DNA from 3 places in the Glutamicibacter sp. BSL13 genome. Region 1 is predicted to be linked to each of the others. Evidence: predicted binding sites of a transcription regulator. Region 1 holds the regulator's gene; each other region holds the start of a gene.

Region 1 (7,634 bases):
GCTTTCGCGTCCCATGGACGTCTCCCTGCTCAAGGGCAGGGCCAACTACCTGTGCCAGTACAAGCTCGGCGGCGGGTACCCGGATGACGAGGGCACGCTGTTCGCCATGGACGAGGCTCCGGCCGCCGGCCAGGTCTTCTCCCCGCTGGCAACCGAGGTCATGAAGCTGCGCGAGTGGGCCGAGGAAACCGAGACCGGGGACCGGGACGAACTGGTGCCCGGGGTCTCGGACAAGGCCTGGCGCCAGGTTTCGGTTTCCGCCATGGAATGCCTGGGCTCCCAAAAGTGCCCGATGGCCGATGAATGCTTCTCCGAGATGGCCCGGGCCCGGGCCGCCGAGGCCGACGTGGTGATCACCAACCACGCGTTGCTGGCGGTGTCCGCGTTCGAAGGGCTCTCGGTGCTGCCGGACTTCGATGTGGCGATCATCGATGAGGCCCACGAACTGCAGGACCGGGTCACTTCCTCGGTGGCCAGCGCGCTGTCTCCGCGCACCGTGCTCACGGCCGCCGGGTCGATGAAGCGCCACTGCGCGGTCAACGTCGATGAAATGGTCAACGCCGCCAACCGGTTGGACAAGGCGCTGTCCGGGCAGGCCACTGGCCTGCTGGAACGCGGCTTGGACGAGGCCAGCGGGATTGCATTGAACGACATCGCCGAACAGGCCCGGGTCATCTTGTCCCTGACCAAGCCCGAAGCCGGGGATCCGGTGGACGGTGGCCGGCAGACGGCCCGATCGCAGATGCAGGCGGTGCTCGATGACTCGCTGCGGATGCTGGAGCACGAGGAACGCCGCGAGGTGATCTGGACGTCACGGCCGCGCGAGTTCGTTGAGGGCCGCGGCTACGTGGAGGCCGATGAATCCACCCCCGCCACCCTGAACGTGGCGCCGCTGTCGGTGGCCGGCAAACTGCGCGAGGGCCTGTTTGACGGGCGCACCGTCGTGCTCACCAGCGCCACCCTGGCCATCGGCGCCCAGTTCGACTCCGTCGCCGGGGCGCTGGGCCTGATGGGGGAGGGCGCCCCCTCCTGGCAGGGCGTGGACGTGGGCAGCCCGTTCAACTACCCCAAGCAGGGGATCCTGTACGTGGCCAAGCACCTGCCCAAGCCAGGGCGGCAGCTCAGCGCCGAAACCCTGGATGAGATCGAGGATCTGATCGAGGCCTCCGGGGGAGGGGCGCTGGTGCTGTTCACCTCGAAGCGCTCCGCCGAGGAGGCAGCGGCGATCCTGCGCCCGAAGCTGGACGTGCCGATCCTGTGCCAGGGGGAGGCGAGCATGAAATCCCTGGTCGCCGACTTCAGCGCCGACCGGGATGCGTGCCTGTTCGGCACCATGACCCTGTGGCAGGGGGTGGACGTGCCGGGGGACGCCTGCCGGCTGGTGATCATCGACAAGATCCCGTTCCCGCGCCCCGATGACCCGATCTCCAAGGCCCGCACCCAGGACATCGCCCGCCACGGCGGCAACGGATTCATGCAGGTCTCCGCCGCCCACGCAGCGGTGCGCCTGGCCCAGGGGGCCGGACGCCTGATCCGCTCGATCAACGACAAGGGCGTGGTGGCGGTGCTGGATTCCCGGATGGCCACCGCACGCTACGGCGGCTACCTGAAGAGCTCGCTGCCGCCGATGTGGCCCACCCCGGACAAGAAGGTCATCCTCGGGGTGCTCAAACGGCTGAACCCGAACAAGTAGCCGGTGCCGGCCGCCCCCGCCCGGGTCAGCCGCGCAGGCGCACCAGAACCTTTCCATGAAGCCCACCGGCCTCCACCAGCCGGTGGGCTTCGCCCGCCTGCTCCAGGGGCAACTCGCGATCCACCCGGTACTTCAGCTCCCTCGTGGCCAGCAACTCATTCAGCGCGGCGGCCGCCGCAGAAAGTTCCTCGGCTCTCGCGTTCGAGACGGCGAAACCCTTCACGCTCACATCCCGGGTGTAGAGCGCACCGACCGGAATGCTGGCCTCGGCCTGCAGGCCCGCGGAAATCAACACGGTGCCCCGGTTGGCCAGCGCCGGGATAAGCTGGGCCAGCTGCTGGTGACCCGACGTGTCCCACCAGATCGCCGTACCTTCGGGCACGTGGGAGGCCACCGCTTCGATGAGGTCGGGCCGGGCATAGTCCAGCACGGTGTCAGCCCCCAAACCCCTGACCCACGAATGATCCGCTGGGGCGGCGCTGGCAATCACCCGGGCGCCGCGGGCGCAAGCAAACTGCACGGCTGCACTGCCCACGGCACCGGCCGCCCCACCAATGAACACCGACTGCCCGGCGGCCAGCGGTGCGCTGCGCCCCAGCCCCAGCCACGCGGTGGTCATGGCATGGGACAGCGCCACCACGCCGCGCAAATCCGCCACGTTCTGCGGGACCGTGAAAAGCCGTGCGGCCGGCACCACGCAGAATTCGGCAAAGGACCCCTGCCGCCTGTCATACCCCAACGAGTTTGACCAGACCCGGTCCCCGACGCTGAACCCGGTGACCGACTCACCCACGGCCTCGACCGTGCCGGCCACATCCCGACCGATGATGAACGGGGAGGGAAGCTCGGTGGCGTACGCGCCGGAACGCACAAAGGTGTCCACATGGTTCACGCAGGAGAACTCGGCGCGCACCAACACCTCGTCCGGTTTCGGTGTGGGAATCGGAACCTCACGCACCGCAACGGATTCAGCCGGACCTGGAACATCGATAACCGCTGCACGCATCATGTCTCCAGCATGCTCCCGCGGCCGGCGCCAAGCCAAGTACGGCGGCAAATGCGCGCGCTGGGCGGGAAACGTAGACTCGTCACAGAACACCGCCGCACCCGGTGGTTGCCCGCCGACCCCTGTCAGGTAGAGGAGCAGTGCATGACCCACAGCTGGACCGCGCTGGCCGACAACGCTGCCCGTGATGTCAACGACCGTTTCGGGCACCGGCTCATGGGGCTGCCCGGCACCTGGATCGGAGCGTTGCGGGCACCGGTTCCCACCCCTAAGGCGCCGGCAGCCCGTGGGCGCCGGATCCGAGGGGACGCCCCATGGTCTGAATGGCACTACTGGTGGCAGGCCCACTACCTGGACGCGATCGTGGACATGGGGTGTCACTATGTGCGGGCCGGCGCACCCGAGGCAGCCAAGGCCGAGGTGCGCCGCGGGCTGCGGCTGCTGCGCGGGATCAAGATCCGCAACTTCGGGGTGTTCCCGAACTATTTTTTTGATGACATGGCCTGGCTGGCGCTCTCCAGCCACCGGCTGAACGCGCTGTCCCTGGAACTGCACCAACAACCGGCAAAACTTGCCCAGTCGGCGGTGGACTCGCTGACCCGCCAACTGCGCAGCGGTCAGGATTCGGTGCTTGGCGGCGGCCTGTACTGGTCACGCAAACGCGCGTTCAAGAACGTGCCGGTCAACGGCCCCGCGGCCCTGCACTTCGCCCGCATCGGGGACCGGAAAACCGCTGGCGCGCTGGTCGACTGGATGCGCGAGAAGCTCTTCGACCCCACCCTGGGCCTCTACCTGGATGGGATCTATCTGGTTAACGCCGGGCATCGGCTCGAAGGACAGATCTACACCTACAACCAGGGCCCAATCCTTGGGGCCTGGCTGGAGCTCGGGGACGAACGGTACCTGCGCCAGGCCGCCGACCTCATCGACGCGGTGGACCATCGGCTCACCGTTCCCCAGCAGGGGCTGCGCCTGGAACAGGGCGGGGATGGGAGCCTGTTCACCGGAATCCTCTGCCGCTACCTGGCGCTGGCCGCTACGGATCACCGGCTGCCGCAGCAGGCGCGGCAAACCGCCGCGCGGCTCGTTTCCGATACCGCCGCCACCGTCCTGGACAAGCAGACGGCCCAGCTGTCCGAAGCCGTGCAGCGCTGGAGCATCCTCTCGGCCGCAGCGGTCGTCACGCGGAGCACCGACCTGAAACGACGGACCTCATGAGCCTTCCACCGCAGGACTTGCCTCCGGCTCGCAGCGGACTCACCGCAGTGTGTTACGTGATCTTTCGCCAAGCCGACGCCGTGCTGCTGCAACAGCGGCGAGGCACTGGTTTCCTGGACGGGTACTGGGGCGCTGCCGCCGCCGGGCATCTGGAGAATGGGGAAAGCGCAGTAGCGGCAGCCATTCGAGAAGCTGGCGAGGAGCTGGGTGTACGGGTCTGCCAAGAACATCTTCACCCCCTGACGGTGCTGCAGCGCCCGGCTGCGGTCAAGGATCAGCCCGGCCGCGTCGACTTCTTTTTCGAATGCCGCACCTGGCAGGGCACACCCGAGATCCACGAGCCGGACAAAGCCGTGGATCTTCGCTGGTTCGGGCTCGATGACCTGCCAATCCCCGTGGTGCCCCACGAAAAGGTGGTCCTTGAACAACTGCGCCTGCCACTGCAGGACTTCACCTGCCTCGCTCCCTAGCGGACGTTATCCGGATGAATTGATTCCCGGCTTGGGTGGGAGCGTCGAGCAGAGCCAAAACAAAATCCCGGCGTGCCGCGTTTGGCAACGCGAAACACCGGGACTGTGCCGAAGGTGGCAGGAAGGCTAGAGCGAACGCATCACCGAAACAACGCGGCCCATGATGGTGGCGCTGTCGCCCAGAATCGGTTCGTAGCGCGAGTTCTGCGGAAGCAGCCAGGTGTGGCCATCACGCTGGCGGAAGGTCTTGACGGTGGCTTCCTCATCCAGCAGGGCGGCAACGATGTCGCCGTTGTCGGCGGTCTGCTGACGGCGCACCACCACCCAGTCGCCGTCGCAAATGGCGGCATCCACCATGGAGTCGCCCGAAACCCGCAACATGAACAGCTCACCGTGGCCCACGAGCTGACGCGGCAGGGAGAAGACATCCTCGACGCTCTGCTCAGCCAGGATCGGACCACCGGCGGCAATGCGTCCAACCAGTGGCACCATCGTGGTGTCCGCCGAGGTGCTCAGCTCAATGACCTTGGTGTCATCGGCCGGCTCCGGCTGGGCGGCCGGTTCCTTGGAAGCGGATTCAGACTCGTCGTTCAGCTGCAGCGGAAGCAGAATTTCCATGGCGCGGGGGCGGCGCGGGTCCCGGCGGATATAGCCGAGCTTCTCCAGCTGACCCAACTGGTGGGTTACCGAGGAGAGGCTGGCCAACCCGACCGAGTCGCCAATCTCACGCATCGAGGGCGGGTAGCCGTTGTTCCCGATGGCCCGCTGGATGGTTTCCAGGATCTTCTTCTGGCGGATGGTCAGCGACCGAGCATTGGCACGCGGAGTGCGTTGTGATGCTGACATGTAATTTCTGCCTTCCCTAACGATTGCGAGTCATGGCCGAGCGGTCAAACTGTCGGTGCTGACTGTTGTGATGTCTTCATGCTCGATTTACTTCGAAATCCTAGTGGATTTCGAAGCCTCTTTCAAAGATTTGTTCGAACTATCTAGACAAGTGTCGCCGAGCTCTGTTAGAAAAGATGTACTAGATCCGAACATATCTTCGAATGGGATGTTCGAACATTAGAAACTCGCATCACGCTCGTCCTGAGAGGAGATCGGCCATGGCCACTACGGCACTGGATAAAGATCAAAGCACCACACGCATGCGAATCCGCCTGACCCGACGCGGCTGGGTTGTGTTGATCGGGGTTCCGGTCTTCCTGCTGGCCCTGGCCGCAACTTTCCTGCTGACCACGTTCTCCAACTCCGTAATGGCCTCCGACCAGGAGCCAGTAGGCGTTGAAACGGTGGAGGTGACCGTCATTCCCGGGGACACCCTGTGGGACTTGGCCAGCGAATACGCGCAAGGCTACAACCAGGAAGATGCCATTCGCTACATCGGCGAAATGAACTCGCTGCATGGCGGCGTGCTGCAGGCCGGACAAACCCTGCAGATTCCGGTCCTGGACCAGCAATAGCCCGCGGTTCATTGTTACCGCCTGGAGCGTCACTGATTCACTGCCAGCGCCCGCCCCAGCTTAGAATTACCGTGTGAAAGACCGCAGTGAACTGTTAAGTCAACTGCCCTTGCGTGAGAATCTCCGCGGGCTCTCTCCCTACGGCGCGCCGCAAATCGACGTGCCCATCCAGTTGAACGTCAACGAAAACACCCATCCACTGCCGCCGGCCGTGGTCGAGGCAATTGCACAAGAAGTGGCCAAGGCCGCCACCACCCTCAACCGCTACCCGGACCGCGAATTCACCGAACTGCGTGAACTGCTCGCCGACTACCTGGGGCATGAACTGCGCGCCGAGAACATCTGGGCGGCGAACGGCTCGAACGAAATCCTGCAGCAAATCCTCCAGGCCTTCGGTGGACCGGGACGCAGCGTCATGAGCTTCGTACCCACGTACTCCATGTACCCGCTGCTGGCCAGCGGCACCGATACCGCCTTCATCGCCGGAACCCGTGCCGCGGACTTCACGCTCAGCGCCGAATCGGCCGCCAGTCAGGTGCGCGAACACCGCCCGAACATCGTGATCCTCTGCTCACCCAACAACCCCACGGGTACCGCCCTGGGGCTGGATGTCATCCAGGCCGTCTACGAGGCGGCCAGCGAGAACAACGCGATCGTGATCGTCGATGAGGCCTACGCCGAGTTCGCGTTGGCCGGCACCAAGTCCGCGCTGGGCCTGCTGCCCGGCCGCCAGCGCCTGATCGTCACCCGGACCATGTCCAAGGCGTTTGCGCTGGCCGGGGCACGCCTTGGCTATCTGGCCGCGGCCCCTGAAGTCAGTGACGCCATCCGGTTGGTGCGCCTGCCCTACCACCTCTCGGCGGTCACCCAGGCCACCGCGATCGCGGCACTGAAAAACGTGGACGCACTGCTGGCCGAGGTCGAACAGATCAAGACCCAGCGTGACCGGATCGTCACCCGGTTGACCGAACTGGGCCTGCAGCCCTCGGTCAGCGATTCGAACTTCGTGTTCTTCGGCGGGCTGCAGGATCCGGAAGCGATTTGGCAGGGCCTGCTCGAGGCAGGGATCATTGTGCGTAACAACGGGATCCCTGGCACCCTGCGCGTCACCGCCGGCACCGAGGCGGAAACCACCGCCTTCCTCGACCGGCTCAGCGAGCTGCTCGAACCGGCGCACCAGCAAACTGCCAGAAGCTAGCGAAGGAAGAAGATGTCTGCCGAATCCCTGGGCGGCCGCAAAGCCCGCATGGAACGCGTGACCAGCGAGTCGTCCGTGTTCGTTGAACTTGACCTGGACGGCACCGGCAAGTCCGAGATCAGCACCTCCGTGCCGTTCTTCGACCACATGCTCACCGCACTGTCCAAGCACTCGCTGATCGACCTGACCGTGCGCGCCACCGGCGACACCCACATCGACGTGCACCACACCGTGGAGGACACCGCCATCACCATTGGCGAGGTGCTGCGCACTGCCCTGGGCAACAAGGCCGGCATCCGCCGGTTCGGCACCGCCTACGCGCCGTTGGACGAGGCCCTGGCCCGCGCCGTCGTGGACATCTCCGGCCGGCCCTACCTGGTGCACGGCGGGGAGCCGGCCGGCCAGGAATACCACCTGATCGGCGGGCACTTCACCGGGTCGATGACGCGCCACGTCTTCGAGTCGCTGACCTTCCACGCCCAGATCTGCGCCCACATCGAGGTACTCTCCGGGCGCGACCCACACCACATCGTTGAAGCGCAGTTCAAGGCCCTGGCACGGGCGCTGCGCGAAGCGGTGGAAACCG
Region 2 (7,634 bases), on a different contig from region 1:
CTACCTGTCATTGTTAGTGGTTTGGATGTTGCAGTTTGCCATCCGTGCTCAGGATGACGCAATCACGCTAGTCGTACAAATTCCCGTAGTTATTCTTGCTTTTATGACCTCACGCAGCATCTTTGTGCTGCTCGAGAAGAACCAGCAGAGCGTGAAACAGATGGAGAGACTGCGGGAGCGTACAGAGAACGCTATTCGTGATGAGCGCAAGAACATCGCGCGAGATCTTCATGACATCGTCGCCCACGACATCACCATCGTGGCGATGCAGTCAAAAGCCGCAAAATTTGCAAATGACGCTAATACGTCGCGTGAAGCGATCGACGTGATCTCTAAACTCAGTTCGGAAACCTTGCACGATCTACGGCTAATGCTTAATGTGCTCCGTAGCGACGGAACCATGAGTGATATCGGGGCAGATCTCAACGGGAAACCATCGGCAACTACCATCCAAGCCCTCCAGGGAGTAACGGTTTTCTCCCAGCGTCTCAGAGATGCTGGGTTCGACGTGGAGACTGACGTCGACGAACAAGAAATTACTGAATTACCACGCTCGGCACATACTGCCCTCTATCGAGTGATGCAGGAAGCAACTACCAACATCATCAAACATGCTGAGCCTGGTAGCCAATGCTCCATTTCGCTCAAACGCCGCGGAGACACTGCGGTGCTGCGCATGGTGAATCAAGTGATGACTAGCAAGAAGATCGCCACCAACGACGCGTTGTGGGGTGGCAGTGGTCTCATTGGCATGGAAGACCGCATGCGGGCTTTCGGAGGCCAATTTGAGGCCGGAAAGCATGCTCACCAGTGGATTTTGGTCGCTGAGATCCCCTTCTGACCCACCCCCTCCTACTTAAGTACTATTTCGCTTCACAGAATGACGGGTTAAGTTAGATATGTATCGGTGAAGACCGATCACCGCGGAAGACGAATGACGGGGTTTTGCGAGTGGCTCCTGATTTTATCCGCAGTGATTAAAAGGTACGTTGCGTGTACTACGGAGTGTAACTTTCTCGGTGATGTGCCCCCATCGCATGCCGTGTCCGAGAGTACATGCAACGTACCTTTTATAACGCCCAAACGCATTCTGCGTGTGCTTCCACTCACAATCGGTTGCACGGATCCCCAATGATGGCGAACTGTTGAGTTGTAAACGAATTCGCCCCTGAAGGAGACCCCGTGACCCAGCAGGCATATGCCACGGCCCACGACGCATACACCATCGATCCCGCAGCGATGGATCAGCTGTTTTTCGAAGCCCGCAGCGCTAATTCCTTCAGTGGCGAACCCGTATCCGATGAATCCCTCGAAGCCATTTACGATGCCATGAAGATGGGTCCGACGCTGATGAACAATCAGCCGCTGCGCATCAGTTGGATCAAGAGCGATGAAGCGCGCAACGCCATCGCCGCTACCATGTCCGGCTCAAATGCTGCCAAGGCGCTGGCGGCCCCGGCCCTGGCGGTGTTGTCCTTCGATCCGGAATGGCATGAACAGTTCCCCAAGTTCTTCCCGCACGCCCCGGAACGCAAGGCAATGTTCGAGGACGCCGAGTCTCGTGCCGCCGTGGGCAGCAGCAATGCCTGGCTGCAGGCGGGCTACTTCCTGATGGCTGTGCGCGCAGTAGGCCTGGCCGCCGGACCGATGGGTGGATTTGACCATGCAGCTGTGGACGCGGCCATTAACGAAGAAACGGGCCACAAGTCCTTCATGATCGTCAACGTCGGCAAGCCGGGCGCCAATGCCTGGATGGAGCGCCTGCCGCGCCATGAGGCGAAGTTCGCGGTGCGCAACCTCTAGCAAGAAGTACAGGTGGGGGCGCGGTCCATGTTCGGACCGCGCCCCCACCTGTATCAGACGTCCTGTTCGTGGGACTGTTTGCTAGTCCTGTTCTGGGGCCTCGGATTCGCCGCTGAGCAGCCGTTCGGATACCTTCTCCAGCGCGCGTTCCAGCGGGCCGCGAACGACTTCTGGCACCTCGATGAACTCGTCGATGACCACCAGGCCCTCGCGTTCGAAGCAGCGCAGCACGCGCTCAACTTCGGGTATGGTCGATTCCAGCTTGGGAATCAGGTGATGTTGTTCCTCGGGCAAGTCATCCTTGCCCGGTACTTGCAACGCGAACTCGGCACGCGGCTGGTTGGACGAGGCGGCATTGCTCAAGACGCCGGCCACCATCTCGGCCACCTCGCCTTGACCGGGAACCGCCAGAGCATTGGTGAGCACGTTGGAGAAGATAACTTCGGCGACGAGCTCCTTGATCAGCCGGGCGCCTGGGCCGGTGGCGGCGTTCAGGGCGTCCCGCAGGCTCTCGGTGGGCACTGCGTTGGGCGCATCGTAACGCAGCATGGCCGTTCCAATCAGGGCATCCCAGTAGGCCGAAAGCCGTGGAATCTGGCCGAGGGAGGAAACTGCCGTTCCATCGGCCGGTTCCCAATCCTTTACTGGGTCCGTGGCGGCCCCATCAATCCGCACGTCCATGCCCAAGGCCGCGGCGGCCTGCTGCAGCTGCTCGCCGTGCAGCACGCCACTGGGGTCTGTCGGCTGACCCGCGCCAACCCACGCCACCAGCTCCCGCGCGGCGAAGACCAGCGGCAACTGCTCCAGTGCGGCGTTGGCCTCGTCGTCCTCCATGAAGGGCACGACGATGGGGGAGTCTCCGGCCATGCGGGAAAGGAACTCGAAGCTGGCTTTGAAGTCCTCGACGCTGCCGCCGAAGTGGGCGCTTTGACCCAGGAAGACCAGGTACTGCTTCAGCAGCCCGGCGCTGGCCTTGAGCACTTCCTCACCCAACGAGCGCAGGTGCCCGAGTTGCTCACCCAGGGCTGTGGAATCCAGGGTTGTCACATCGACTTCCTTGCGCAGCTGCGCATGCACGGTCAGCAAGGTGGTCAGCCCCTCCAGCGCGGCGCGGGTTTCGGTGGCAGACTCGTGCTGGAAGTGGCGGTACAGGGCCTGCTTGAAGGGCTGCAGGGCCTGGCGGACCTCGGTTTCGAAGGGTACCGAGCTCGCGCCGGGGCGGCGCGCGGGGTGGCCCTGGGCGGTCTTCTTCTTGTGCGGTTTGCGTGATGCCATGACGGGCGCGCGGTCCTTTGCGTAGGTTGGCAGTAAGAATCTGATTCCAGTCTACGCAGGCGGTTCTTAGCCCCGATGGGCTCCATCGGCGGGCTGGAATTCCAAAACGTGGAAAACATCAGCAAAACATCGGTATTCGGAGCAGAGGCGGCAAAAGCCCCTTGAGCGCCGCAAATATTGCGGTATTTCCCAAGTTTTGCTCCAAAAAATTCAGTGTAGCTTGGAATGTGGTCTGGATCACCGTGGAATCTCCAGTCCGCGTTGCAATCGGGCGGCAAAACCGAGACAGTGAGTGCAAAGTTATTCCCTTGTGTCTTCAGGGGAAGTAAAAGATTTTCGTTGGTTTCCAAGGAGTGTGGATCATGGCCAAGGGTGCTGCCCCGGATCATGTAGTTATAGTCGGCGCGGGCTTCGTCGGCCTGTCGACCGCCTGGTACCTCCAGGAGCAGGGTGTGAAGGTCACGGTCGTAGACCGCGGCGGTGTCGCCTCCGGTGCATCCTGGGGCAATGCCGGCTGGCTGACCCCGGCCCTGACCCTGCCGATTGCAGAGCCCTCGGTCTTCACCAACGGGCTGAAGATGATGTTTGACCCGGCCTCGCCGCTGTACATCCCGCTGAAGGCCGACGCCAAGCTGATCCGCTTCCTGCTCGGCTTCGCCTGGCACAGCACCCCGAAGAAGTGGGAGCAGGCCATGCGGACCTTCTCCGAGATCGGCACCAGCGGCCTGGACGCCTTCGACGAGATTTCCGAATCCACCTCGGCCGGCCCGGGCGTGCACGAAACCACCACTCCGGCCAACCCGTTCCTCACCGGCTTCCGCACCATGGCGGACCGCGACGGGCTGCTGCACGAATTCGAGATGATCCACAAGACCGGTGGCAGCGTGGAATACGACCTGCTGACGGGCGATGAGCTGCGCGGCATCGAACCGACCCTGTCGGAGAACGTCGTGGCCGGCATTGCCATCAAGAACCAGCGCTTCCTGAACCCGCCGAAGTACATGGCTTCGCTGGCGGAGTCCGTTCAGGCCCGCGGCGGTGACATCATCGGCTCGTTCAACGTCACCGATGTGCGGGACAACGGCGGCTCGGTGACCGTCATCGGTTCCGAGGGCCGCGCAATCACCGCGGATCACGTGGTCATGGCCACCGGTGCCTGGATGAACGACCTGACCAAGAAGTTCGGCGTGAACGTCGTCGTGCAGGCAGGCCGCGGCTACTCCTTCACGGTCAAGCCGGAGCACATGCCGACCCACCCGATTTACTTCCCGGCACAGCGCGTGGCCTGCACCCCTCTGGGGGACCGCTTCCGCATCGCCGGCACCATGGAGTTCCGCGACGCCAACCACAAGCTCGAGCCCAAGCGCATCGAGGCCATTGTGGCGGCCGCGAAGCCGGTCTACACCGGCATCAACTGGGAGAACCGCCAGGAGGAATGGGTTGGCGGGCGTCCCTGCACCGCCGATGGCCTGCCGCTGATCGGGCAGACCAACTCCTCGCGCGTCTCCGTTGGTGGCGGACATGGCATGTGGGGCGTGGCCCTGGGTCCGCTGACCGGCAAGATCCTGGCCTCGCAGATCACCGGCCAGTCGGTGCCCGCGGTGGCCCGTCACTTCAACCCGTTGCGCAAGGGCTTCTAAGACCAGTAATCGGTCGAAGACCAACACGCATTCTGCCTCGCGGCCGGAGCCTCACCTTGGGGGATCCGGCCGCGAGGCCGTTTAAGAGCCCGGCCCCGAGGCTCGGGTCGCCCCGGAGCGCCGGGGCCGGGAACCTTCAAGGTGTTGCGCGGTCAGTGGTGGCGGCGACCGGAGCCGCGCAGGATGGCCCGGTATCCTTCCCGATAATTCGGGAAGGTCGGCTCCCAGCCGGTGGCGCGCAAGCGTGCGTTGCTCAGCCGCCGGTCGGCCCCACTGCCGGGGGCCTCCTCGCTGGCGGGTGGCAGCGTGGTGCCCAATAGGCCGGCCAGGTGCTCGTAGACCTCGGCCAGCTGGGCCGGCTCGTTGTCGGTGGCCAGGTAGAGCTCGTCGATATCGGAGCCAAAGTGCGCCAGATGCACCACGGCCTTGGCCAGATCGTCGCGGTGGACCCGGTTGGTCCACTGCGAGCTTCGCGGCAGGCGGGCCTTGCCCTCGCGCAGGGAGTCAATCAGCCGGGTGCGCCCCGGTCCGTAGATGCCCGAGGCGCGCAGGATCGTGACCGGCAGGGCTGAATCCAGCAGGTAGTCCTCGGTGCGGGCCAGGACCTTGGCGGTTTCCCGCCGCGGCTCCTTGGGGTGTTGCTCGGTGACCCACTGCCCGTCGTTGCCGGCGTTCACCGCCGTGGAGGAAATGTAGAACAGCCTGCGCAGCGCGGGAGCCTGTTGTTGCAGGGCGGTGACCAGGTGCCGTGCCGCCTGCAGATAGCTGTGCTCGTAGCCTGCGGCGTCGCGGCTGGCCGGGACCGGGGTGAACAGCACGACCTCGGTGTCCGGGTCGATTGGCGGCAGCTGCCCGCTGGCCACATCCACCTGCTGCCCGTGAAAGGTTGGCGGCAGCTTCTGCGGATTGCGCCGCCAGGCGGTGACATGGGCTCCGCGGGCCTGGAAGCGGAAACCGGCTTCCGTGCCCACGTCCCCGCAGCTGATCAGTAGTACCTTCACGAATGCGGCTCTCTTCCCCCGGGTGCAATCTTGGCAGGCGCGCCGGCCGACGGCCGTGGTGCGCGAATCCTGCCTGCTTACAGCATAGACACTGCGGCGTGTTTCCTTGCTAGAATCACAGTATTCGAATATGTGTACGAAAAGTGGTGGGCGATGGCTGCGAAGGATCCGCTGGTTCCCGAGGCCAGCAGCAGCGGGCCGGTCGGCGCGGTGCAGGCCATGGGGTTCCCCTCACCGGCGCGCGACTACTTCGACGGCGGGCTGGACCTGAACCGGCTGCTGATTACCGACCGCGTCTCCACATTCATCATGCGGGTCGCCGGAGGGGCGATGGTCTCCGCGGGGATCCATGACGGGGATGAAATCATCGTGGACCGCTCCCGCTCGGTCCAGCACGGCAGCGTGGTGGTGCTGAGCCTCAATGAGCAGATGCTGGTGCGCCGCTGGCAGGTGGAGCGGGGCCGGGTCGGGCTGCTCAGCGACGAGTCGGCCCAGCCGCAGTGGCTGGGTGAGCATGACGAGGTCGAGGTGTTCGGCGTCGTGACCAGGTGCCTGCATTATGTCCGCTGACCCATCCGCACAGGCCGGCGAGCACATCGCCCTGGTGGACGTGAACAACTTCTACGTTTCCTGCGAACGGGTTTTTGACCCCACCCTGCGCAACCGGCCGGTGGTGGTGCTGTCCAACAACGACGGGTGCGTGGTGGCCCGCTCCGCCGAGGCCAAGGCCCTGGGCATCACCACCGGCCAACCCTACTTCCAGGTCCGCGACCTGCAGCGCAGCCACGGGCTGGCGGTGCGCTCGAGCAACTACGAACTGTACGGGGACCTCTCGGCCCGGGTCATGGAGGTGCTGGCACGCTTCGGAACCTGGCAGGAGGTGTATTCCATCGACGAGTCCTTCCTGGGGTTGACCGGGTCCCTGCAGCAGGTGCAGCGCACGGCCGCGCAGATTAGGGCGGCCCTGCAGCGTTCGGTGGGGGTGCCGGTCTGCGTGGGGGTGGCCGCCACCAAGACGCTGGCCAAGTTCGCCAACCATGTGGCGAAGAAGAACCCCGGACTGCAGGGGGTCTGCGTGGAGCAGCTGATGGACCCGGAGGTGGTGGCGCGGATCAAGTCCCTGGTTCCGGTCACCGAGGTGTGGGGTGTGGGACGCAAAACCGGCAGGAAACTGGCCGGGATGGGCATCGTGAGCATCGCCGACCTGGCGGGCGCGGACCCGCAGCTGATCCGCAAGAGGTTCTCCGTGGTGCTGCAGCGCACCGTTTTTGAACTGGGCGGAACCCGCTGCATCGGCCCGGTGGAGGAGCGTGCCGACAAGGGGCAGGTGATGTTCACCCGTTCCTTCGCCCACCCGGTGACCAGCCGGGAGCAGATGCGCGAGGTGATGAGCTTCTACGCCCAAAAGGCCGCGGCGCGCCTGGCGCGGGAGGGGCGCTACGCCGCACTGCTGACGGTGATGGCCGGAACCAGCCGCTTTGCCGCCGGCCCGGCCTCCTTCCCCTCCACCCAGGTGCGTCTGCCGCAGGCGACCCGGGACCCGATCCTGATCACCCGGCTGGCGGTGCAGGCGATGGAGGGGCTGATGGAGCCCGGCACGGAGTATGTGCGTGGCGGGGTGATCCTCTCCGGGCTGAGCGACCGGCCCGAGGCCACGCAGCTGGACCTGCAGTGGCAGGACGCGGCACCGGCACCGCAGGGCGCCGGGGACAGCGGGGAAACACTGAGCCAGATGGTGCAACAGGTGACCGAGCGTTTTGGCAGCAAGGCGATCGGGCTGGGACGCAGCGGGCTGGCCGGGGATCCGGACTGGGCGATGCGCCGCGAGCACATGTCCCCGCGCTTCACCACGAACTGGGATGAGCTGCCCACGGTCCGGGCCTGAATCCGGTTGCCGCGCGGCCGGGGCCGGACG
Region 3 (7,634 bases), on a different contig from region 1:
CTGCTTGGCGATCTCATCGACCTGCTCCTGCTCAATGCCCAGCGCCGCCCCGGCATCACGCACCGCACCGCGGGCGCGGTAGGCGTTTTGCATGCTCATCAGGCTCACCCGTTCGGCGCCGAAGGTGTCAAAGATCTTGTGGTAGATCTCGTGGCGGCGCGCGGATTCCACGTCGATGTCGATATCGGGCAGGGTGGTGCGGGTATCGGAGAGGAAGCGCTCAAAGACCAGGTCGTGCTGCAGCGGGTTGACGTGGCTGATGCCCAGCAGGAAGTTCACCAGCGAGGAGGCCCCGGAGCCGCGGGCCGAGACCCGCACCCCCATGTCGGTGATCAGCCGCACGGTCTCGGCGACGGTCAGGAAGTAGCCGGCGAACCCCAGCCGGGAGATCACCCCCAGCTCCAATTCCAGCCGGGACTCGATGACCCCTTGATCGGTGTGCGGCAGCATCCGGGGCACCGCGGCGTGCACCCGCTGGCGCAGCTGGTGCTGGGCGTCCCCGGTGATCCCGATGATCCGGTGCTCGGGGATCACCGGCCGCTTCCATCCCAGGTCCTGGCCGGGATCCAGGGCGGCCCAGGCGGCCACCTGCTCGGTGGCGTGCAGCAGCCGGGAAGCCCAGCCGCGCTCGGTGGCCCGGGCGATGTCCCCGGCCAGGCGGTGCATCTCCTGCGGGGTTTTCAGCCAGCCCTGCCCGGTGGGCTGCAGCTCATCAAGCGCATCCAGGCTGTGCAGCACCCGGGCCGAATCCAGGATGTCGGCGGTGACCGCCCCGTCCGGGCCGGCATAGCGCACGGCATTGCTCAGCACCGGGGTGATGCCCAGCTCCCCGGCCAGGCGCACCAGCTTGCTGGCATGGCCCAGGCAGTAGCGCTGCCCCTCGGCCGAGAGGTGGGTGGTGACCTCCACGCGCAGCAGCCTGCCGGCCAGTTTCCGCCACTGGGCCAGCAGCTGGCGGGCGGCGGTGTAGTTGCGGGCCTCGATGGCCTTGCCCACCTCGGATTCGGCGCCCAGCAGCACCATCAGGTTGCCGCCGGCCAGGTGCTCGCGCAGCTGGGTGCGGTTCAGTCCCACGCTCTTGCGGTGGGTGTGCGCGGCGCTGACCGCCCGGCACAGGGCCGCGTACCCGGCGCCCCGGCTGTTGCCCCGCGCCAGCAGCAGAATGCGTCCACCGGCGCGTCCCTGCCGGTCAAGAACCGCCAGGTTGACCCCCAGGATCGGCCTCAGCCCGTGCTCCAGGCAGGCACCTACGTGCTTCACCGCGCCATAGAGCCCGTCCCGGTCGCACAACCCCAACGCCCAGGCACCATCGGCCTTGGCCTGGGCGGCCAGCAGCACCGGGGTGTCGACCCCGTAGTGGGCGCTGTAGGCCGAGACGACGTTCAGGTGGGTGAAACTCATGGGCGGGCATTCCTTCAAAACTTTCCAGACCCCTATTAGAACAAAGTTTCGAACGGTTGGCACACGCCCTACTCAGCCGCCCCTCCCGAAGGCGCCACCACCCCTAAGCGCTACGCGCTCAGCGGCAGCTCCTGGTGCACCCGGATCAATCGCCAGCGCGCCGATTGCGGGTCAAAGCTGACATCGATGGTCCGCCCCTGGCTGCGGGAGGAGCCCAGGGCGATCTGCAGCCGCCAAATCTCGTAGTCAACCACCCCGGCGCCGGTGCCGCGCGGAACGCGCATACCCTCGTCCCACCACTTGCGGCGCTCGAACCAGCGGTGCGGTTCGGCCACCAGGCGATACTCATGCCCCTTCCAGCGCACCCGCAACGGCACCCCGGCCGGAGTGCACGCAACCTCGATCGCCTCGGTGAACATGCCCACGGTTGACTCCTAACTGCTGCTCCATCAATTGTATTCGAACACGTGTTCGATCAGTAGCGACAGTAGTCAGCGCCCCGGACAGTTTGGGTCGGCCGCCGATGCTGGCCCGCAAACAGGAACTGTAGAGTCATGCTGAGACCGCGGCGGGCTCGCCGCCTGGAGCAGAACATTCGAAAGGCCCCCATGGGATTATTTGGACGCAAGAGCCGCACCGCGGCTGAGGAGCAACAGCAGCAGCTACTGGCCCAGGGTGAACCCCTGCATGGCAGCGGCTACACGCTGCGCGCCACCGGGCAGCTGGGCGGGGTGAGGAAACGCACCCCCATCACCGTCGTGGAGCTGAGCACCCAGAGTCTCACCGGCTGGTTCCACTTGGATGAGGCGCGCAGCTTCTTCACCGAACGCAGCGCCATCCTCGAGTCCTGGAACAACAGCCCGGCGGAGCTCTATCTGGCGACCACCAAGGCGGCGGGCAATGGTTCCCCGGCCGCCGCTGCTCTAGCGGGCCTGGGCGAGGGCCAGGCGGCGCTGCTTCAGCCCACCGGCAGCGGGATGCAGGTTGTGCTGTTGCTGGAGCAGGGCGAACTGCAAAGGATCCGCGGCTGGATCGAGCAATTGCCCTAACCCTGCGCGCGGTCGTAACACTCTTACGCCCTGAACGGACAAGCACACCGCAGCTCTCGCGGCACTCCACGCCGGGACGCGGCAAACCTGGGCGCAATGGACACATCCTAGAAACCCGGGCGCGCGACCGATAGCATCGAGAAGACCTGCAACTTTTCAATCTAAGGGGACCAAAACACATGCCTCATAAGGTTAAAGCCGTTATTTCCCGCGTCAAGGATGCCCCTGTCGAGGTCGTGGACATCATCGTCCCGGATCCGGGGCCCGGTGAAGTCGTCGTCGACGTTCTGACCACCGGGGTGTGCCACACCGACCTGCACTACAAGTTGGGCGGGATTGGCGACGATTACCCGTACCTGCTGGGTCACGAATCCACTGCGGTGGTTTCCCAGATCGGGCAGAACGTCACCAACGTCAAGGTTGGCGACCGGGTCATCCTGAACTGGCGCGCGGTGTGCGGCCAGTGCCGCGCCTGCGAAAAGGGCGAACCGCAATACTGCTTCAACACCCACAACGCCACCCAGAAGATGACCCTGGAGGACGGCACCGAGCTGAGCGCCGCGCTGGGCATCGGCTCGTTCGCCGAGAAGACCCTGGTGGCTGCCGGGCAGTGCACCAAGGTCGACGAGGATGCCGACGCCGCCGCGGTGGGCCTGCTCGGCTGCGGGGTCATGGCCGGCATTGGCGCGGCCATCAACACCGGTGAGGTCAAGCGCGGTGAGTCCGTGGCCGTGATCGGCTGCGGCGGGGTGGGAGCCGCGGCCATCGCCGGCGCCCAGCTGGCCGGGGCGACCACCATCATCGCGGTGGACGTCAACCCGGACAAGCTCAAGACCGCTCAGAAGCTGGGTGCCACCCACACCGTGGACTCCAGCAAGCAGGACGCCGTGCAGGCGATCCAGGAACTGACCGGGGGCTTCGGCGCCGATGTGGTCATCGACGCGGTGGGCCGGCCCGAAACCTACAAGCAGGCCTTCTACGCCCGCGACCTGGCCGGACGCGTGGTACTGGTGGGCGTGCCGACCCCGGAGATGACCCTGGAGCTGCCGCTGCTGGACGTGTTCGGCCGCGGCGGGGCGCTGAAGAGCTCCTGGTACGGGGACTGCCTGCCCAGCCGGGACTTCCCGATGCTGGTGGACCAGTACAAGCTCGGCCGCCTGGACTTGGACACCTTTGTCTCCGAACGCATCAAGCTGGACGAGATTGAGGCGGCCTTTGACAAGATGCACGAAGGAACCGTGCTGCGATCGGTGGTGGAACTCTAATGAACGCACAGATTGAAAACGTGATCACCTCGGGGACCTTCAGCCTCGATGGCGGAACCTGGGATGTGGACAACAACGTCTGGATCATCGGCGACGCCAAGGAGGTGCTGGTCATCGACCCGGCCCACGAGCCGGAGAAGATCCTCACCGCCCTGGGCGAGCGCAAGGTCAAGGCGGTGCTGCTCACCCACGGCCACGATGACCACATCCGCGCCGCCGGGGAGTTCGCCGACAAGGTCGGCGCCCCGCTGTACCTGAACCCGGAGGACTCGATGCTCTGGGACGCGGTCTACCCGGAGCGCAAGCCAGACGCGGAGATCAAGGACGGGGACCAGTTCTCCATCGCCGGGGTCACCCTGCATGCGATGCATACCCCCGGGCACTCGCCGGGCTCCACGTGCTTCCACGTGCCGGAGCTGGATGTGGTGTTCAGTGGTGACACCCTGTTCAGCGGGGGCCCTGGCGCCACCGGGCGCAGCTACTCGAGCTTCGAGACGATCATCGAATCGATCCGCGAACGCCTGCTGAACCTGCCGGAGAAGACCGTGGTCTACACCGGGCACGGGCCGAGCACCAGCATCGCGGCCGAGGCCCCGAACCTGGATGAGTGGATCGCCCGCGGCCACTAGGTCCTGGGGCAACCTTCCGCGCTAAACCTGCCGTCGCGCCATGGCTGACCCGCCATCGCCCGACGGCAGGTTTTTGCTTTGGTGACTCCCCAGTGGGTCCGGCCCGCGCGCCCGGCGCTGAAAGTGCGCGGGACCCGGTCATAATGACAACATGTCAACGAACCTTCCCGGTACGAAACCGCGGCCTCGCGGGGCCGCCATCCTGATGCTGAGCGGAGTCCTGTGCCTGATCGCCGGGCTGGTCATGAAGTGGTGGGATGCCCGCCAGCTGCGCGAATTCGGCTGGTTCGCCTACGCGCCGCTGAGCGAGACCACCTATTTTCCCGGCCCCACGCCGATGGCGGTGGCCGCCCTGGTGCTGCTCTTTGCCGGGGTGGCGGCGTTCTTCCTGGGACTGGGCATCCGGCTGGGCCGGCGCCGGCGCTAGCCACGGCCGCTGCCTCGGGCGCCCGCCGGGCCGGAACGGGCTAGAACAGCTGGGAGGTATGGGGTTCGACCAGTTCCGGTGAGTTGTTGCGGACGTTGCCCACGGCGGAGTCCACCTCATGCATGGCCCACTGGGAGGCAACGTCGAAGGCCTGCTCACGCAGCTGCTCAATCAGCCCCGCCCCGTCCTCGTCCATGGGGGCCAGCCACCGGGCCATCATGTCCTTGTCCATGGGAATCGGCAGGCGGTCGTGCAGGCCAGCCAGTTCCCCCAGCACCCCGGGCTCCGATTCCTGGGGCGATTCCATGGTGAGGATGGAGGTGGACAGGATCCAGCTGCCGTCCTCGTCCTTCCACCACTCGTAGAGGCCGGCAAAGAAGATCAGGCTTCCGTCCCCGGTGTGCACGAAGTAGGGACGTTTCTTGCCCCCGGGCTCCTTCTTCCACTCGTAGTAGCCTTCCACGGGCACCGCGGCCCGGCGTTTCTTCACCGCGGCCCGAAAGGTCGGCTTGCTTTCGGCGGTCTCGCTGCGGGCGTTGAAGGCCCGCACCCCGACCGACAGGTCCTTGGCCCAGCCGGGAACCAGGCCCCACCGGGCCACATGGACTTGGCGATGCAACTGCCCGTCGATCAGCCGCTCCAGGACGATCGGCACATCGGTGGTCGGCGCAACATTCCAGGACTGGCGCAATTCCAGGTTCGCATCCGCTTCGGCTTCCGCTTCGGCCACCAGATCCCCGATGGCCTTGGCCATGACGTATCTTCCGCACATGGGAACAAGTCTGCCAGCAAAATGGTTCAATGAGGTATGAGCAACCCAGTAAATTATGACCAGTACATCCCGGAATCCGGGTCGGTAACCATGTTCACCACCAGCTGGTGCGGTTACTGCCGCAACCTCAAGCGCATGATGGACCAGAAGGGTGTGAAGTACACCGAGGTGAACATCGAAGAGGTGGAAGGCACCGCCCAGATCGTCGAGTCCTTCAACGGCGGCAACCAGACCGTGCCGACACTGGTGTTCTCCGACGGCAGCGCAGCCACCAATCCGCGCATCGAAGAGGTCCTGGAACGCGCCTAACGGCGTCGGTGATTGATCAGAGAACTTAGCGCAATGCCCAGCAGCCCGCACCGCGGCCTGCTGGGCATTGCGCTATCCGACCGTAGCTGGCTGACCCCGGGTCGGCGTTGCTAACTAAGTGTCTTCTCCCCCACTTGGTCCAACTGGTATCTGGTGGAGTACTCCTTTAGTAGAGCTCGGGTAAAGTCCTCGACGCTGAGCCCGGGAACCAGGTCATCAGCCGCCCCAATGGTCGATGGATCCATGGGGATCTGCATCCGCTGGTAGACCTCGTCGAGCACGGCACGGATGGGAGCCGATTCGCTGATGACGAAGACCGATGAAAAAAGCCACGCCCCGGCCACCACCCGTTGGGCCGTTCCGATGAGTTTCACCGGGGCGCCGACTCGTGCGCCTGGGCCGGGCACCCCGTGCACGGAGTGCTCTCCGGCACAGTATTCGCCAGCCAGTTCCCCCATTCGCGCCTGGACTCCCAGCCGCTGCAGCGCCCTGGCATACAGTTCCCCGAAATCGGTGAACCGGGCCTGGTGTCCCATCATTGCCTCGGCTTCGGCCTCAATGTGATCCACAATCAGTGTGCCGCGGTGGTAGGCCGCCGCCCGCCCACCGGCCTGGCGCACCACGGGCGTGAACCCATGACGTTGCGCCGCTTCCACGGCCGCCTGATAGCCTCGAGCCGGACATCACGCTGCCCGAAGGCCAGGGTCGGATCGGGGCGGTAGATGCGCAGCAGTGCGGGCATCTGACCGGCGCGCACCTCACGCAGCAGCTGCACCCCGCGCTCCAGGTCCGCAGCCGGATCCCCGCTCGGTTCCTCGATGAGCACACGCAGCCGTGCCGGCTGACCTTCGCTAGCTAAACCCATGATGTCGATTCTACTGCCAGCCCGCACCACCGATCCGGAGGTGACAAGGAATGCCCCGACCAGGACCGCATCGTTTACCGGTCGGTACGGTTCTGCGCGATAATGGTCAGCGTGCCTCTTTCAACAACCCCGGTGATACTTATTGGCGGAGCCTCCGGCTCGGGCAAGTCCTATCTGGCTTCCCGCTACGGCAGGCCGCACCTGCCCCTGGATTCCTTCTACCGCCAGATCAGCGAAGACGGCCAACCGGAAATCTTCCCCCGCACCCAGTACGGCGAAATCGACTGGGACCATCCGGGAACCTGGAACCGCGCAGCGGCACTGGAGGCGATCGGCGAGCTGCTGGAAACCGGGTCAACGAACGTGCCGGACTATTCGATCGCCACCTCCAGCTACAGCGGGTACCTGCGGATCACCGGGGCCGGACCAATTGTTGCCGAGGGGATCTTCCTGGCTGAACTACTGCAGCCGCTGCGGGAGATGGGGGTAAACGTACAGGCCTACTACGTAGATGAGCCGGCCCTGGTCACCGCCCTGCGCCGCTTCGTCCGCGACGTCTCCGAACGTCGAAAACCGGTGGGTTTCCTCATCAAGCGCGGCTACGCCCTTTACCGCTCCCACAGCGCCAACCGTGAGGCCTACCGGGCCCAGGGATTCACCCTGCTGCCCAAGCCCACGATCAAGCAGCTGCTAGCCGACCTGGCGCAGGACCCCTCACGCAGCTAAAGCGGGCGAACCGTGAGGATCTGTTCGCTGTGCCCGAAAGGGCCCTGCTCGTCATGCAGGACCGCGGAGGTCAGCCCGATCCCGTCGGCGCCGTAGCTCTGCTGAGCCTGCAGCCCCAGCCACTGGCCCACCGGTTCACGGTACATGTGGATCTGCAGGTCCACGTTCGGGAACATCCAGCTGTTCGGGCC

What was found. Region 1 encodes LexA, which represses DNA repair genes until DNA is damaged. Its sites were predicted from a motif close to TCGAACANNTGTTCGA; they were not measured.
Region 2: the regulator LexA is predicted to act here: its motif matches at 5,844-5,859, upstream of RCJ92_RS07590 (LexA family protein).
Region 3: the regulator LexA is predicted to act here: its motif matches at 1,861-1,876, upstream of RCJ92_RS11760 (DUF6504 family protein).

The regions. Positions count from the first base shown of each region.
Region 1 is NZ_JAVGCZ010000022.1:2,319-9,952, reverse strand. Features, by position in the region: gene RCJ92_RS06185 (ATP-dependent DNA helicase) at 1-1,693, shown strand, start outside; gene RCJ92_RS06180 (NADPH:quinone reductase) at 1,719-2,702, opposite strand; gene RCJ92_RS06175 (glycoside hydrolase family 76 protein) at 2,844-3,917, shown strand; gene RCJ92_RS06170 (NUDIX hydrolase) at 3,914-4,387, shown strand; gene lexA (transcriptional repressor LexA) at 4,514-5,233, opposite strand; gene RCJ92_RS06160 (LysM peptidoglycan-binding domain-containing protein) at 5,494-5,850, shown strand; gene RCJ92_RS06155 (histidinol-phosphate transaminase) at 5,924-7,048, shown strand; gene hisB (imidazoleglycerol-phosphate dehydratase HisB) at 7,061-7,634, shown strand, end outside.
Region 2 is NZ_JAVGCZ010000030.1:59-7,692, reverse strand. Features, by position in the region: gene RCJ92_RS07615 (sensor histidine kinase) at 1-841, shown strand, start outside; gene RCJ92_RS07610 (malonic semialdehyde reductase) at 1,183-1,803, shown strand; gene RCJ92_RS07605 (hypothetical protein) at 1,885-3,078, opposite strand; gene RCJ92_RS07600 (NAD(P)/FAD-dependent oxidoreductase) at 3,441-4,718, shown strand; gene RCJ92_RS07595 (NAD(P)H-binding protein) at 4,871-5,719, opposite strand; gene RCJ92_RS07590 (LexA family protein) at 5,873-6,289, shown strand; gene RCJ92_RS07585 (Y-family DNA polymerase) at 6,279-7,604, shown strand.
Region 3 is NZ_JAVGCZ010000073.1:3,832-11,465, reverse strand. Features, by position in the region: partial or broken gene RCJ92_RS11765 (DNA polymerase III subunit alpha) at 1-1,401, opposite strand, end outside; gene RCJ92_RS11760 (DUF6504 family protein) at 1,512-1,820, opposite strand; gene RCJ92_RS11755 (hypothetical protein) at 2,010-2,450, shown strand; gene RCJ92_RS11750 (S-(hydroxymethyl)mycothiol dehydrogenase) at 2,630-3,715, shown strand; gene RCJ92_RS11745 (MBL fold metallo-hydrolase) at 3,715-4,344, shown strand; gene RCJ92_RS11740 (hypothetical protein) at 4,496-4,771, shown strand; gene RCJ92_RS11735 (SOS response-associated peptidase) at 4,812-5,543, opposite strand; gene RCJ92_RS11730 (mycoredoxin) at 5,580-5,852, shown strand; gene RCJ92_RS11725 (hypothetical protein) at 5,963-6,472, opposite strand; gene RCJ92_RS11720 (hypothetical protein) at 6,424-6,717, opposite strand; gene RCJ92_RS11715 (uridine kinase family protein) at 6,820-7,443, shown strand; gene RCJ92_RS11710 (thioesterase family protein) at 7,440-7,634, opposite strand, start outside.